Regions from separate parts of the Pedobacter sp. genome, predicted to be linked through region 2. Evidence: riboswitches for the same ligand, from Rfam matches in the RefSeq annotation. Region 2 holds a riboswitch; each other region holds the start of a gene.

Region 1 (3,474 bases), 1.8 Mb from region 2:
TTAATTTGTTCAATGCCCAAATGTGCAGCCAGCAGTTGATGTGCCGAAACAAAATCACGGATGCTGAACTGAGGAAAAGCTAAATAGTAAGGTAAACCAGTAACAGGATTCGTGCTAAGCGGGTTAGTAGTACCATAATGAGAACCTAAAACATTTGCACACACAATAAAGTGCTCATTCGGATTGAAAAGGACGTTTTGTCCGAATAAACCTTCCCACCATTCAAAAACATCCGCATTGGCTGTTAAGGCATGACAAACCCAAATGACATTGTCTTTTTGCGCGTTTAATTTTCCATAAGTTTGATACGCAATCTGTAAATTCCGTAATTTCTTACCGTTTTCTAGCTTAAATTGTTTAGGGTGATTATATATTGAAGATGTACTCATGTTAAAATTTGTTGTGTTGTTGTAAAAGAACTTTGCCTTTATGCGTTTAAACCATTTGAAGCAACACTAGCATTAATACTGGCAAATGCTTGTTCAAAATCAGCTTTAATATCATCTATATGTTCAATACCAACAGATACCCTTAATGCATTAGGTTTAACACCTGCAGCCAATTGTTCTTGCTCATTTAATTGCTGATGGGTAGTAGCAGATGGCTGGATAATTAATGTTTTAGCATCTCCAACATTTGCCAGGTGCGAAACCAATTTTAAATTATCGATTACCTGACTTGCATTTTCTTTGCTGCCATTCAATTCGAACGATAAAACTGCACCAAAGCCATTACTCAAGTATTTCTTTGCGAGGTTGTTATATGGGCTGCTGGCCAATCCGGGATAATCTACTTGTTTTACAGCAGGATGGTTTTCTAACCAGGTAGCAAGTGCTAAAGCATTATCTACATGACGTTGTACCCGGAGAGATAATGTTTCCAAACCTTGTAATAATAAGAATGAATTGAAAGGAGATAGGGCAGGGCCAAGATCTCTTAATCCTTCTACGCGTGCACGAATGATGAATTGGATGTTTCCGAATGGTCCACCGATGCCGAAAACATCATTGAATACAAGTCCGTGATAGCCCGCAGATGGTTCGGTAAACTGAGGGAATTTGCCATTTCCCCAATTGTAGTTGCCACCATCAACAATAACGCCGCCAATACTTGTTCCATGACCACCAATCCACTTGGTTGCTGATTCTACAACAATGTTAGCGCCATGTGCCAGTGGTTTAAACAAATATCCTGCTGCACCAAAGGTGTTATCTACAATAAATGGAATATCATATTTCTTGGCAATTGCAGCAATTTTTTCAAAATCAGGAACACTGAATGAAGGATTACCAATCGTTTCCAGGTAAATGGCTTTGGTTTTATCAGTGATTTTACGTTCAAAATCTTCCGGATCATCGCCATTGGCAAAATCTACCTGAATGCCTAAACGTTTAAATGTTACTTTGAATTGGTTGTAAGTACCTCCATATACATGAGAAGAGGAAACAATTTGATCTCCGGCTTCTAATATGTTATGTAAAGCAATAAATTGTGCTGCCTGGCCCGATGCAACGGCCAATGCTGCAACCCCTCCTGCTAATGCCGCAATCCGTTTTTCAAAAACATCTGTTGTTGGATTCATGATGCGCGTATAGATATTGCCAAATTCCTTAAGGGCAAATAAATTGGCGCCATGCTCAGCGCTTTGAAAACCATAAGAAGTGGTTTGGTATATAGGAACTGCTCTTGATCCTGTTGTTGGATCTATTTCCTGACCAGCGTGCAATTGTAAGGTTTCAAATTTATATGAAGTAGACATAATTTCTAATGATTAAATTTTAATTGTTTTGATTTTGGCATGCATTGATTGCAATATGATCTTGCAAATCATGATAGGGTGTACCCTCCGTTCAGAGGGCCTTCCAGTTTGAATATTAACAAAAAAGGAAGATTTTTAGATTACTGTATGCAACAGCACATACCAGTAATCGACTGCATATCATAACAAATAAAAGAAATTGAAGAATTTTCTACTTTTTTAAAGTTTAGACTGGGCTCGCTTAGCGATTGAAGATTTATTACTTTCATCAGTTTAAATTTATATCTCCAAATAACACCATGTTACTCGGTCAGGAATTGGCACCTTCTCTTTCTGAGGGTTGCCAGTGGGTCTTAGAGCCAGTCTCTCGCCACTTCTTTATAAATCAACCTGTCTAGATTGACTTTTATTTAGCTTCTCTGCCAAATAATATTCCAAATGTCTGAATTATATTTTTATTTGCCAAATTAAATTTTGAAAAATAATTAACCAGCTGAAAATCAAATTTGTAACTTTATGGTGTTAAAACGAACTGCTCAATATAAGTATTAATTGATCCCAAAATTTTATGTTTGTTCCTATCTAATCATTCTACACCATGAAAACGAAATCTATAATTATCGCACTATCACTATCGATTACTGCATTTTCTGCTCAAGCTCAGTTTGGAGGGCTAAAAGATAAGCTCTTAAAAGTTGGGACAGCACAAGGTGCTAAAGCTTTGGGGGTTGATCGGTTTTTGAAACAACCTGCGGCTATTACCACGAATTTTGAAGATGTTAACCGCGAAGGGGAAATGATGCCTGATTTTAAATCTAAGGAGAAATTTCAACCGCTTTACCTGCTCCCTAAGGCACCTGAAGGCGGTTATGTACTTTGTGAAGGTTACTATGAAATTACAAATAAGAGCTATTGCTTAAAGGCCGGTACATTTGCACCTTCTAAAGGTGATGGCTATATGTTTGCACCGGTACTTGGGCCAAAAGAAGATATCGTTGTAGCTGTTTTGAAAAGTGCCGAGAAGCATCCCGACGTGGAGCAACATGATATTCAGGTTTTACTCTGGACCATTATTGCCAGAACTAAATTTGCTGATTATGCAGGGCAGGTAAAGCTAACAGCCATTAAACTGTTAAGCACTAAACAACTTACTCAACTGGAAGGAGGTGCCTTGGGAATATTGCCTTTTGACGTGATGCAAAAAGCAAAAGATCAACTCCCTGATGGAGTAAAAGCTGTTTTTGAAGCAGAAAATAATATACGCCAATTGGTAGCTTCTGGTAATTATACCTATGCCGACATGGAGAAATATGCAATTATTGCCGGTATGGCTCCTCCACGGGCCGATGTTCCGAGCGGCATCTGGACCAAGCACCCTGATGGTTATTATGTGCGTTATTTCCCTTCCGGATACTCGATCACCAAAGTGCAGGTTTATGTTCCTAAAGAATTGGTAGCAGGAGGTAAAACCATTATTTATGACGCCGCAGGAGATATTGCCTGCCCGGCTAATACCGGTTCGCAACGCTTAGCGCAAACCAATGAACCTTTAAATCCGGATTACACCATTAAATTAGTTACCGTTTGTAACCCTAAATAATTCAAACCCATGGCTTGTGGCTCACAAACCATCATCAGTTATCATGTCATTAATGGTCTGTGGCACACGGACCATTAATGACTATGTCTCCCGTTCGAATGCGATTGTGATATTG
Region 2 (3,474 bases):
CTGGATGGCATGATAAAGAAAAGCCGAGTGCATGGCTTCGCGCACTACATTGTTTCCTCTAAATGAGAACGAGATATTAGAAACACCACCACTAACTTTCGCATGTGGCAGGTTTTGTTTAATCCAACGGGTAGCATTGATAAAATCGACAGCATAGTTATTATGTTCGTCTAATCCGGTTGCTACCGTTAATATATTTGGGTCGAAAATGATATCCTGCGGCGGAAAACCAACCTCATTCACCAGGATATCGTAACTTCTTTTACAAATTTCTATTCTGCGCTCGTAGTTATCGGCCTGCCCCTGCTCATCAAATGCCATAACCACTACCGCAGCACCATAAACCATAATCTTCTTAGCACTCTCTATAAACTTTTCTTCTCCTTCTTTTAAGGAAATAGAGTTTACAATACCTTTCCCCTGTAAACACTTCAAACCAGCCTCAATTACGCTCCATTTCGATGAATCGACCATGATCGGCAATTTAGCGATATCAGGTTCTGAAGCAATCAGGTTGAGGAATTTAGTCATGGCAGCTTCCGAATCCAACATTCCTTCGTCCATGTTCACATCAATTACCTGTGCACCACCTTCTACCTGTTGGCGGGCAACGGCAAGTGCAGCTTCATAATCTCCACTTAAAATTAATTTAGAGAATTTCGGAGAACCGGTGATGTTTGTTCTTTCACCAACGTTTACAAAAATACTTTCCGGAGTAATAGTTACAGGCTCCAGACCGCTCAAACGCATATTTGGAACAGGTGTAGGAATCTTTCTAGGGCTTGCTTTGCGTGCATTGGCTGCAATACAACCAATGTGATCAGGTGTAGTACCACAACAACCACCTACAATATTAACAAATCCGGAAGCTATAAAATCATCAACCAAATGCGCGGTTTCGTGAGGTTGCTCGTCATAAGCACCAAACTCGTTTGGTAAGCCTGCATTTGGGTAGGCAGAAACATAACACCCTGCTTTTGCGGCCAATTCTTCTATGTGCGGACGCATTTCTTTAGCGCCTAAAGCACAGTTAAAACCAATACTTAAAGGTTTTGCATGCACCACAGAGTTTAAAAAAGCCTCGGCTGTTTGCCCCGACAATGTACGGCCGGAAGCGTCGGTAATCGTTCCAGAGATCATAATCTCCAGTTTTTTACCCACTATCTCTTCATATTTTTTAATAGCGGCAATGGCCACTTTAGCATTTAAGGTATCAAAAATGGTTTCAATCAGGAGAATATCCGAACCACCATCCACCAAACCTCGAACTTGTTCATAGTAAGCATCAAAAAGTTCCTCGTAACTGATGGCCCTGAAACCAGGATCATTCACATCTGGCGATAAGGAAAGCGTGCGGTTAGTGGGTCCAACAGCTCCTGCAACAAAGCAAGCCCGATCTGGATTTTGCGCCATAAATTCGGTTGTAGCCGCTTTCGCAATACGTGCACCCTCAAAACTTAGCTCATAGCTCAGCTCTTCCATCTGGTAATCAGCCATAGAAATACGCTGTGTACTGAAAGTGTTGGTTTCGATAATATCAGCACCCGACTGCAGATATTCTAAATGAATCTGCTTAATAATATCCGGACGTGTAATATTAAGCAAATCGTTATTGCCTTTAACATCACAGGGGTGATCTTTAAAGCGCTCGCCTCTAAAATCTTCTTCCGTTAAAGTATAGCGCTGAATCATGGTACCCATAGCACCATCAATCACCAAAATACGTTTCTCTAATTCTTCTCTTATACCCATTTGTTGTTGTCTAGTAGTAAGTACTAGGTATCAAGTATCAAGACTGACTCACAGACTGAAAACTGATCAAAAAAGATCCTATTATAAGAACCTCGTCTTGATACTTGATACTGTATACCCGATACTTAAAAAAGCTTATTTAAAAAGTTGGCACATGATCGTACTTCCTAAACTTATCTTTCCCCGAATAAATCGGGATAGAATTTAGCACCTTGTTGGCACAGGTTGCTAAGACTTCGTTGGGTCTAATCCCTCCGTCTTTCTTAATAAGCATACAAAAATGCAACAAAGCAACATCATTTCCAAAAATTATCGCCCTGCTGCCAAATAAAATTACAAAGGCCATGCAAAATTGCACAGCCTTAAAGAATATTGTTCGGTTTGAACAGAAAATTGTAAACCGTTATTTCTATTTTCTACTTCCGAAAATACGAAGTAAGAAAAGGAAGATATTTAAGAAATCAAGATATAGTGATAGTGCAGCAACGATAGCCATCTTTTTAGAATCTACCTGTAATACCTGCTCACCACTCGCTTCAATTCCTTCGCCAATTCTTTTAATTTTTTGTACATCATAAGCTGTTAATGCAGTAAAGATTGCAATACCAATAAATGCCATAAACAAACTAAATTGTTCACTTTGGATAAACATATTGATTACGCTTGCAATTACCAATGCTATAACGCCCACCATTAAAATCGGACCGAATTTACTCAAATCAATGTTGGTTGTGTAACCCATAAAGGCCATAATTCCGAAGATTAAGGCAGCGCCACCAAAGCAGCTTACTACCGAACCTGAGGTATAAGTTAATAAGATAAAGCTTAGACTAATACCTGTTAATACGGCATAGAGCACGAAAACGCCGATCAGTGCTGGCAATGATAATCTGCTTAAACCAAAGCCCATCAATAACACTAAGCCTAGCGGTGCAAACATAGCGATATATCCAAAAATAGACATTCCTACTTTTCCTGTTGATGGATTAACGGTAAGTAAGTATTGCATTAAACTTTCACTAGTGCCAAATAAATAGGCCGCTACAGTAGAAAGACTTAAGGCAACAAACATCCAGGTAAAAACGTGTGCAAAGAATTTCTTAGAAACGCTGCCTTCCTGAACAAAAACACTGTTGTCCTGATATTGATAATTTTGTTGTTCCATTGTTATTTTGTGTATTTATGAATATAAAAATAAGTTTTTAATTTAATCTTTTTGTCAGCTGTTCTTCAACTTTCTTAAAGAACTGTAGTGGTTTTAGTGTTCTCCAGGGCAGATTATCCAATTCACCACCGAAGTTAATGTAATAATCGATATTATTATCACGAAATTCGCGAATCACATGCTCCTGAAAGTTAACGCCAACAATCCATCCCTCTTCTACTTCCTGAAACCATTCTTCATAGTAACTGTCATCAGAAGCATGAAAGTTCAGCACATTTTCACCAATCAGGATAAATTTATTTATTCCCTCATCCATCATCAGCTCCAGAATATCCCGCTTCAACATCATAATATCATTATTGATGGCATCATTCCACTCGCCAATAAATTCTATAATGGCATAAGCACGATCATAATCAGCAAATAATACCTTCATGTAAAGTGTATTTGAGCCAAACTCATCCCACTGCGGGTGTAATAAGAAGTTATAAATCTGTTTATCAAAATATAACTCCGAATATTCGGTATTGTAAAATGGAGAACGTTCGTCTTCTGCT
Region 3 (3,474 bases), 2.5 Mb from region 2:
TGTAAATCTTCGGACTAGGACCGCTAAATCCAGAGAGTACAAATTGATTTCCCTGAACAGTACCTTCCAGCTCACGACTATCACCCGTTACCTGCATAATTACTCCTGTGAGTTTGTTACCTTCCTGTTTCAGGATTGCTACTTTATTGGGAACGGCCTCCTTAGAAAACCCCTTAAACTCCCATTTTCCGGTTAAGTTTGCTGTTGGAGCTATATCTTTACCCGGCTCGATGAAACGATAGGTCTTTCCTTGTTCGGCAGTAAAGGGTAGTGAATTTCCCTTTAATCCAGGAACGAGACTACGGTATTCACCTGATATGCGACCATCGCTTTCTATTTTGGCTACCAAAGCGGCATCATAGGTATTCATTTTGATAAAGAGTGAATCCTGCCCCAGATAGCTGATGTGAAAATCATCTCTCCTTGTACCATTTAATAGAGTAAAAGTGGCATGTTCTGCATCCTTTCCTTTTAATTCGAAGTTAAATGGCACTTCTGTTTCTGCAACTTTGAAAACCCCTCTCCATATTCCCTCTTTAATAAATTTCTTAGCCACTTTGGGCTTCTCATCTGGTTTGTGTGCTGCCAATGCTGATGTCGAAATCAGCGAGGCTACGGCCAGCACCTGAAATCTTGTAAAATAATTGCTCATCGTTTTATTTTTTAGTGTAGGTTGAAACACACCAGCACATTTTCAGGTGCACTGGTGCAAGTTTAGTTATGGTTTAATGTTTATTTACCGTTCTCGGTTTGGGCAACAGTACGTTCTGGTACAGGCTCTGCAATAAGCTCATCCAGTACTTTGTTAAATTTGGCTTCATACTCGTTAAAGTATTTGCCTGTTACAGTTCCGGTGTATCCGGTGTAAATCTCTCTTACCTCGCCTTTTCTATCAATGATAATTGTGGTTGGAAAAGCGATGAACTTGTTTAAAGCAGGAAGCTTTTCGGCTACGACTTTTTTATCGGCAATACCGCCAAAAAGGATATCGTAAGTAATGCCATATTTATCCCTTAGTTTACCAAGTGTATATTTCGCATACTCCAGATCATCTTTTTGTTCAAAACCGATAGCTATTGCTTCTACACCACGTTTTTGGTTCTTTTTAAACCAGGGAGAAAGAAAAACAGTTTGATCTGTGCAATTTGGACACCAGGTACCAATAGTTTCAATAATGACCACTTTGCCTTTATATTTATCATCGCTGAGTGAAACAGGCTTCCCGGTCAAGTCTGGAAAGGTAAAATCAAGTTTCTTATAGCCTTCTTTTAAAAAGGTTAATTTGTAAGGATCGGGGAGTTCTGCTTTATCATTGCGTTGCCCGTCGAACTTCAGGTTTTTATAAATCCCGAACCCTTGCTCTCCTGTAATGCTGTTATCGTCGTTAATTTTACCTCTAACAATAAACGGACTAGGTCCGGTAAATCCTGAAAGCTCAAATTCATCTCCCTGTACCGTACCTTCTAATTCGCGGGTATCACCTACAACTGTCATAATTACACCTGTAAGTTTATTACCATTCTGTTTTAACAAGGCAATTGAAGCAGGAACAGCTTCTTTGGTGTAGGTTTTGATCTCCCATTTGCCTGAGATATCGTATTTAGGCGTAACATCTTTTCCGGGTTCTACAAAGCGATATGCTTTGCCGTGTTCGGCAACAAAAGGCAATGAATTACCACGGAAACCAGGTACTAAACTGCGGTATTCGCCACTTAATGAGCCATCGGCCTCTACTTTTGCCACTAAAGCAGCATCGTAAGTATTCATCTTGACATAGATAGAATCTTCTCCCCTTCGTTCTACATGAAAATCATCTCTGCGAGAACCATTTAAAAGGGTTAATACAGCATTTTTAGGGTCTTTACCCTTGAATTCGAAATTAAAAGGGACCTGCGATTCGCTTACCCGAAATACACCCCGCCAGATGCCCTCTTTTGGAAAAGGTTTAGGGCCATTGGCGAAGGTTGTTCCACTCAGTAAGGCCACCGAAGTTGCCAGGCATGCAATTTTGGAGTAAATTGAAGTTTTCATCATCATCGATTTTAGTTAAAACACTATTGGTTTTAGATAACAGTAAACCATCAGACAAGAAATTTATCCCACATCGAAACACCCCGGTGCACCTGAAGCGTAATGACACTGAAAAAATCCTTAACAGAAACTTAAGTTTACTGGTTATCGGTTAATTTATAATCTATTGCTAGATCAGTTTGAGCACTTTTTCCTATGGAAAGTTGCTAGAAGTTCAACGAGACTGACTCTCCCTTCTTCTGTATAAATCAACTAATTAATGGTGGTGAATTAATTAGAGTAATAAACCTAAACTAGTGGTGGTGATTAGTTAGGTGGTTCCTGATACCCCGGCAACTTATTGGCTAAAATACATGACCACCATAATATTCTCTCAACTTGTCCCGGGGTACCAGGATCTTCAAAATAAGAATATTGAAGAGAGACCTTAAATAAGGGGTGACCTATATTTTAGCTTATAATTAGCGGCAACAGCAGTTGTACCTACCTGATAAAGACATCAGAAAAGTGAGCTGTGGTTGTCTGCGGGATTTCATATCGAACGTATATTTTGCTAGTGAATGATTATTATTTTTTTTGTAAAAATATAAACTTCAAACAAATTAAACAAGTAATTCTATAGAATTAGTAGACTTATTTATTAAACAACTGATTTACTGATCATTAATTTTAAATTTTATCGTTTTATTAGTTAAACGAGTCTTCATTTTAACACGAATGGTTGAGGTATTCACCGAGCAGGTTACAACTCCCCTCCTTTTTTCGAGGAGGGGGTGCATAGGTTTAGCGTGATGGAGGGGGTGGTTATATCTGCCCGTCAGTGATGCCACCAACAGGTAGATGAAATGGTCCGTGAGCCACGGACCGTGGGCTTAAGGATTAACGGTTAGCTGTTTGCCAGCAATGTCTTCCCAACGGTAAAAATGAAAAGTCTTGTCATCACTCATGGCTACCAATAAACCATGCTTAAAATCTGAATTTAATGGGACTGAAACGACATCGATACCATCGGTTTGATTTGCGGAATATTTGATGGTAGCCAAAAGTGGATGAGGATTTGCAACATTTGCCTGCCCTACCCGATCGTAAACTTTTAACTGCTGCGCACCTTGATCGGACACTAAGATATAACCTTTGTTTCCTGCCGTTTTATAAATCGCAATCCCTTCATTATCAACTGAAAAATCTCCCTTTCCAAATAAAGCCAGTTCTTCATTTCCTTTTGTAGGATCTGCATAATACTTACGAACGCCTACCTGCTCATCACAATAGTAAACAAAACCTAATTCATTATCTACAGCAATGGCTTCAATTTCCTTTTTGCCACTGTACTTGCCGAATTTACGTACCAGTTCTGCTTTCACATTTTCTTTTCCATCATCTGTTAAAGCATATTGCCATAAGTAGCCCCCTTCTTTAGGTCCACTTTTACGGCCAACTATA
Region 4 (3,474 bases), 1.4 Mb from region 2:
CTAACTACTTTCTACTAACAGCTACTAAAACAAACTCGGTGTGCTCTGATTAGCCATTACCGGAATATGTAAATCTGTGCCGATGGCTTCATTTAGTTTTTTGGTGAAATAGGCAGAAAATAGCGGAGAAGATAGCTCTACATTTTGGTGAACAAAAAAGTATAGTTTTTCCAATCCTTCTTTTTTCCAGGCAACAATTCTTTCAATCCAATCGTCTAAGCGTTTTTTATCGATATCGTCTACGTTAGCGCCAACGAAGCGTACAAATGCAACAGGAGAGGTTAAACGCATGTGTAACATATCTCTTCGCCCTGCTGTATCTACAATAATATTGGCTACGCCATGTTTTTCAAAAAGATCTGAAAACTGGCTTGCTACGGCAGGATTGGAAAACCATTCTTCGTTACGTACTTCTACCGCTAAAGGGATCACCTTTGGAAATTCTTCAACCACTTTTTGTAAACGTTCAAAATCTTTAGGTTTAAAATTGTCGTGCAATTGAAGGAAGGCCATTCCTAACTTATCCTCAAAATTACTGATGGCATCGCAATATAGTTCCACCGGCTCTTTCACATTGATCAATCTTTTGAAATGGCTGATACTATTGGTTAGCTTAGGGAAAAATTTAAAGTCAGCCGGGGTTTTCTCTGTCCATGTAATTACTTGCTCTGAAGTTGGCATGCCGTAAAAAGTAGCATTAAGCTCAATAGAATTGAATTGGGTAGAATAGTAAGTCAACTCATCTTTGGTCCCCTTTGGATAAAAGCCCTTTAAATCAGTTTTGTTCCACTTGGCACAACCTACATAAGCTTCGAAAGCTTGTTTGGCTTTGTTGGCTTTTAAAATCGCTGTGGTTTCAGGTGCATCCTTTGGTAAGGTGAAATCAATTGTTGAAGGATCTTGTACTTGGCCAAATTTCATATCTAAAGTTTTTAACGGATTGAATGATGATCAAAGATAAAAGGCTTTCCGGCAAATTCTTCGAAAACCGGAAAAAATTAAATAATTCGCTTAATATAGGCAGCAGGAAATAACAGAGAAATGTCAGGATTTATTTATTTTAAAATAATTACTATTAAAAAGGTAGATATTATATACATTTGCCGAACCAAAATCGGTAGTTCTTTAGATTACTTATCCAGAAAGACGGAGGGAAAGGCCCTGTGAAGTCTTAGCAACCCCAGCAATGGTAGGTGCTAATTCCTGCTTCTGCAAAGAAGAGAGATAAAAAGTTTGCTATTCGCAGCTTATCAACTAAGGATTTTCGATTAACATGAAGTAACTAGTGAGCCAGATTTTGTAATTATTAATTTTATTATGAAAAATTTATCTACCCCTAGTACACTAAATGCCTCTTTATCAGTACATGCTGTTAAAACACCACTTTCTTCAACGCTAGTCATGTGTTGCTGCTTTAACTAGCAGACCCCCGATTTCATTTTCACATTTAAGGAGTACCTGTTTTAACAACGGGCAGGAATTCTATTGCATTAAAAATCATTAACTAACGAGCAATGTTTAAAAACAAACTATTAATTTTCAGTCTTTTTTGGCTGTTTACCATTTTTAACCTTTCTGCACAAGGGCAGGGTAAATTAAATGGAACTGTTGTGGGTAAAACTGACGGATTGCCCATTCCGGGTGTAAGTATTCGTATTCAAGGGAAATCGGCAGGCGCCATTACTGATGGTAACGGCCAGTTTAATATCGATGCGACCACAGGTGATGTGCTTACTTTTAGCTATATCGGTTATTTAACACAGACTTTAAAAGTAAGCGGAAGCAATAAAATACAGGTTAGCCTGGAAGAATCTAAAAATAACCTTCAGGAAGTTGTGGTAACGGCCTTAGGAATCAATAAGGAAAAAAAATCGCTGGGTTATGCCATTCAGGAAGTGAAAGGATCGGACCTTGCCGAAGCCAAAGAAAGTAATCTGGTTAATGCCTTAGCAGGTAAAGTTGCGGGTGTAAACATCACCAATAGTCAGGGGAATATGGGTTCTTCCCGAATAGTGATCAGGGGCGAAACTTCGATATCAGGCAATAACCAACCCTTATTTGTTGTGGATGGTGTTCCGGTAGATAACTCACAGTTAGGTGCAGGTGGCTCAAGAGATTTTGCCAATGCAATATCAGATATCAATTCTGAAGATATTGAGTCAATCAGTGTTTTAAAAGGACCAAATGCTGCGGCCTTGTATGGTTCGAGGGCAGCAAACGGAGTTATCCTCATCAAAACCAAATCAGGTAAAAGAGGAAAATCGCGCAGCATTTCATTAAACTCGAGTACTACTTTCGAAGATTTGCTGGTACTTCCTTCTTATCAGGATGTTTATGGACAGGGTTCTAACGGACAGTTTAGCTATGTTGATGGAAAAGGCGGAGGTGTTAACGATGGGGTAGATGAGAGCTGGGGACCTAAAATGGATGGTCGTTTAATACCTCAATTCAATTCTAATGGTGTGGCTGTACCTTTTGTACCGCATCCGGACAACGTAAGAAGCTTTTTCGAAACTGGTCATACTTTGAATAATGGTGTTTCATTTAGTGGAGGTGGCGAGGCCTACAATTATCGTTTTTCTTATAACAACAGTGCACAAAAAGGTGTGGTACCCAATTCTGAATTGAATAAAAACAGTTTAGGTTTTAACAGTAGTTTCGACCTTTTACCAAAATTAAAACTGGATTTAACGGCAAATTATGTGCGTACTTCTTCTGATAATCTTCCCGGATCGGCAGGAAGAAGAGCCACCAGTACCATGCTGCAGTTCTTATGGTTCGGCAGGCAGGTAGATGTAGCAGCATTAAAGGATTACAAAGATGCCAATGGAAACACATTTAACTGGAACAACAGCTATTACAGCAATCCTTATTTTATTGCGTACGAAAATACGGTTTCTCAACGTCGTGATCGCCTTTTGGGTACTGTAGGTTTAACTTATCAGATTACAAGTGATTTGAAAGCTAATTTCCACACCGGTAATGATTATTACAACGACCGTCGTAAATTAAGAGTAGCCTATGGCACCAACGGAACACCATTTGGCTCTTACCAGGAAACCGGCTATACCGTAAATGAAAACAATACTGAAGCCAGTTTAAGCTTCAACAAGCGTCTCAACGCTGATTTTAATCTCGATGTTTTAGCCGGGGGTAACCTTCGCAGTAAATTTTACGAAGAGAATAACCAGATTGCCCCACGCCTGGCAGTAGCAGGAATTTACACCCTGGCCAATTCGAGGGATCCTTTAACTTCTACCAATTTCTACAGCAAGTTGAAAGTATACAGTTTATTTTCTTCGGCACAGTTAGGTTTTAAAGATTATGCGTATCTGAATTTAACGGCCCGTAACGACTGGTCTTCTACTTTACCTGTTCAGAACAATTCATACTTCTATCCTTCAGCTAATGCCAGTGTTATTTTGAGTGAAGCTTTTGGCTGGAAAAGCGACTTTTTATCTTATGCCAAAATTC

The links. Region 2 has a riboswitch for S-adenosylmethionine ahead of metH (methionine synthase). Riboswitches for the same ligand answer to the same signal wherever they lie in the genome.
Region 1: another riboswitch for S-adenosylmethionine. It lies ahead of ACQY77_RS02655 (O-acetylhomoserine aminocarboxypropyltransferase/cysteine synthase family protein); the one in region 2 lies ahead of metH (methionine synthase).
Region 3: another riboswitch for S-adenosylmethionine. It lies ahead of ACQY77_RS22540 (peroxiredoxin family protein); the one in region 2 lies ahead of metH (methionine synthase).
Region 4: another riboswitch for S-adenosylmethionine. It lies ahead of ACQY77_RS04280 (SusC/RagA family TonB-linked outer membrane protein); the one in region 2 lies ahead of metH (methionine synthase).

What each region holds. Positions count from the first base shown of each region.
Region 1 covers NZ_OZ257244.1:706,669-710,142, reverse strand. Annotated here, with positions in the region: gene ACQY77_RS02660 (homoserine O-acetyltransferase family protein) at 1-389, opposite strand, end outside; gene ACQY77_RS02655 (O-acetylhomoserine aminocarboxypropyltransferase/cysteine synthase family protein) at 428-1,759, opposite strand; SAM riboswitch class I at 2,036-2,146, opposite strand; gene ACQY77_RS02650 (hypothetical protein) at 2,358-3,359, shown strand.
Region 2 covers NZ_OZ257244.1:2,494,983-2,498,456, forward strand. Annotated here, with positions in the region: gene metH (methionine synthase) at 1-1,752, opposite strand, end outside; SAM riboswitch class I at 1,923-2,025, opposite strand; gene ACQY77_RS09890 (Bax inhibitor-1/YccA family protein) at 2,162-2,917, opposite strand; gene ACQY77_RS09895 (hypothetical protein) at 2,955-3,474, opposite strand, start outside.
Region 3 covers NZ_OZ257244.1:5,452,610-5,456,083, reverse strand. Annotated here, with positions in the region: gene ACQY77_RS22545 (peroxiredoxin family protein) at 1-652, opposite strand, end outside; gene ACQY77_RS22540 (peroxiredoxin family protein) at 733-2,031, opposite strand; SAM riboswitch class I at 2,185-2,281, opposite strand; gene ACQY77_RS22535 (phytase) at 2,904-3,474, opposite strand, start outside.
Region 4 covers NZ_OZ257244.1:1,105,843-1,109,316, reverse strand. Annotated here, with positions in the region: gene ACQY77_RS04285 (DUF72 domain-containing protein) at 25-921, opposite strand; SAM riboswitch class I at 1,132-1,231, shown strand; gene ACQY77_RS04280 (SusC/RagA family TonB-linked outer membrane protein) at 1,515-3,474, shown strand, end outside.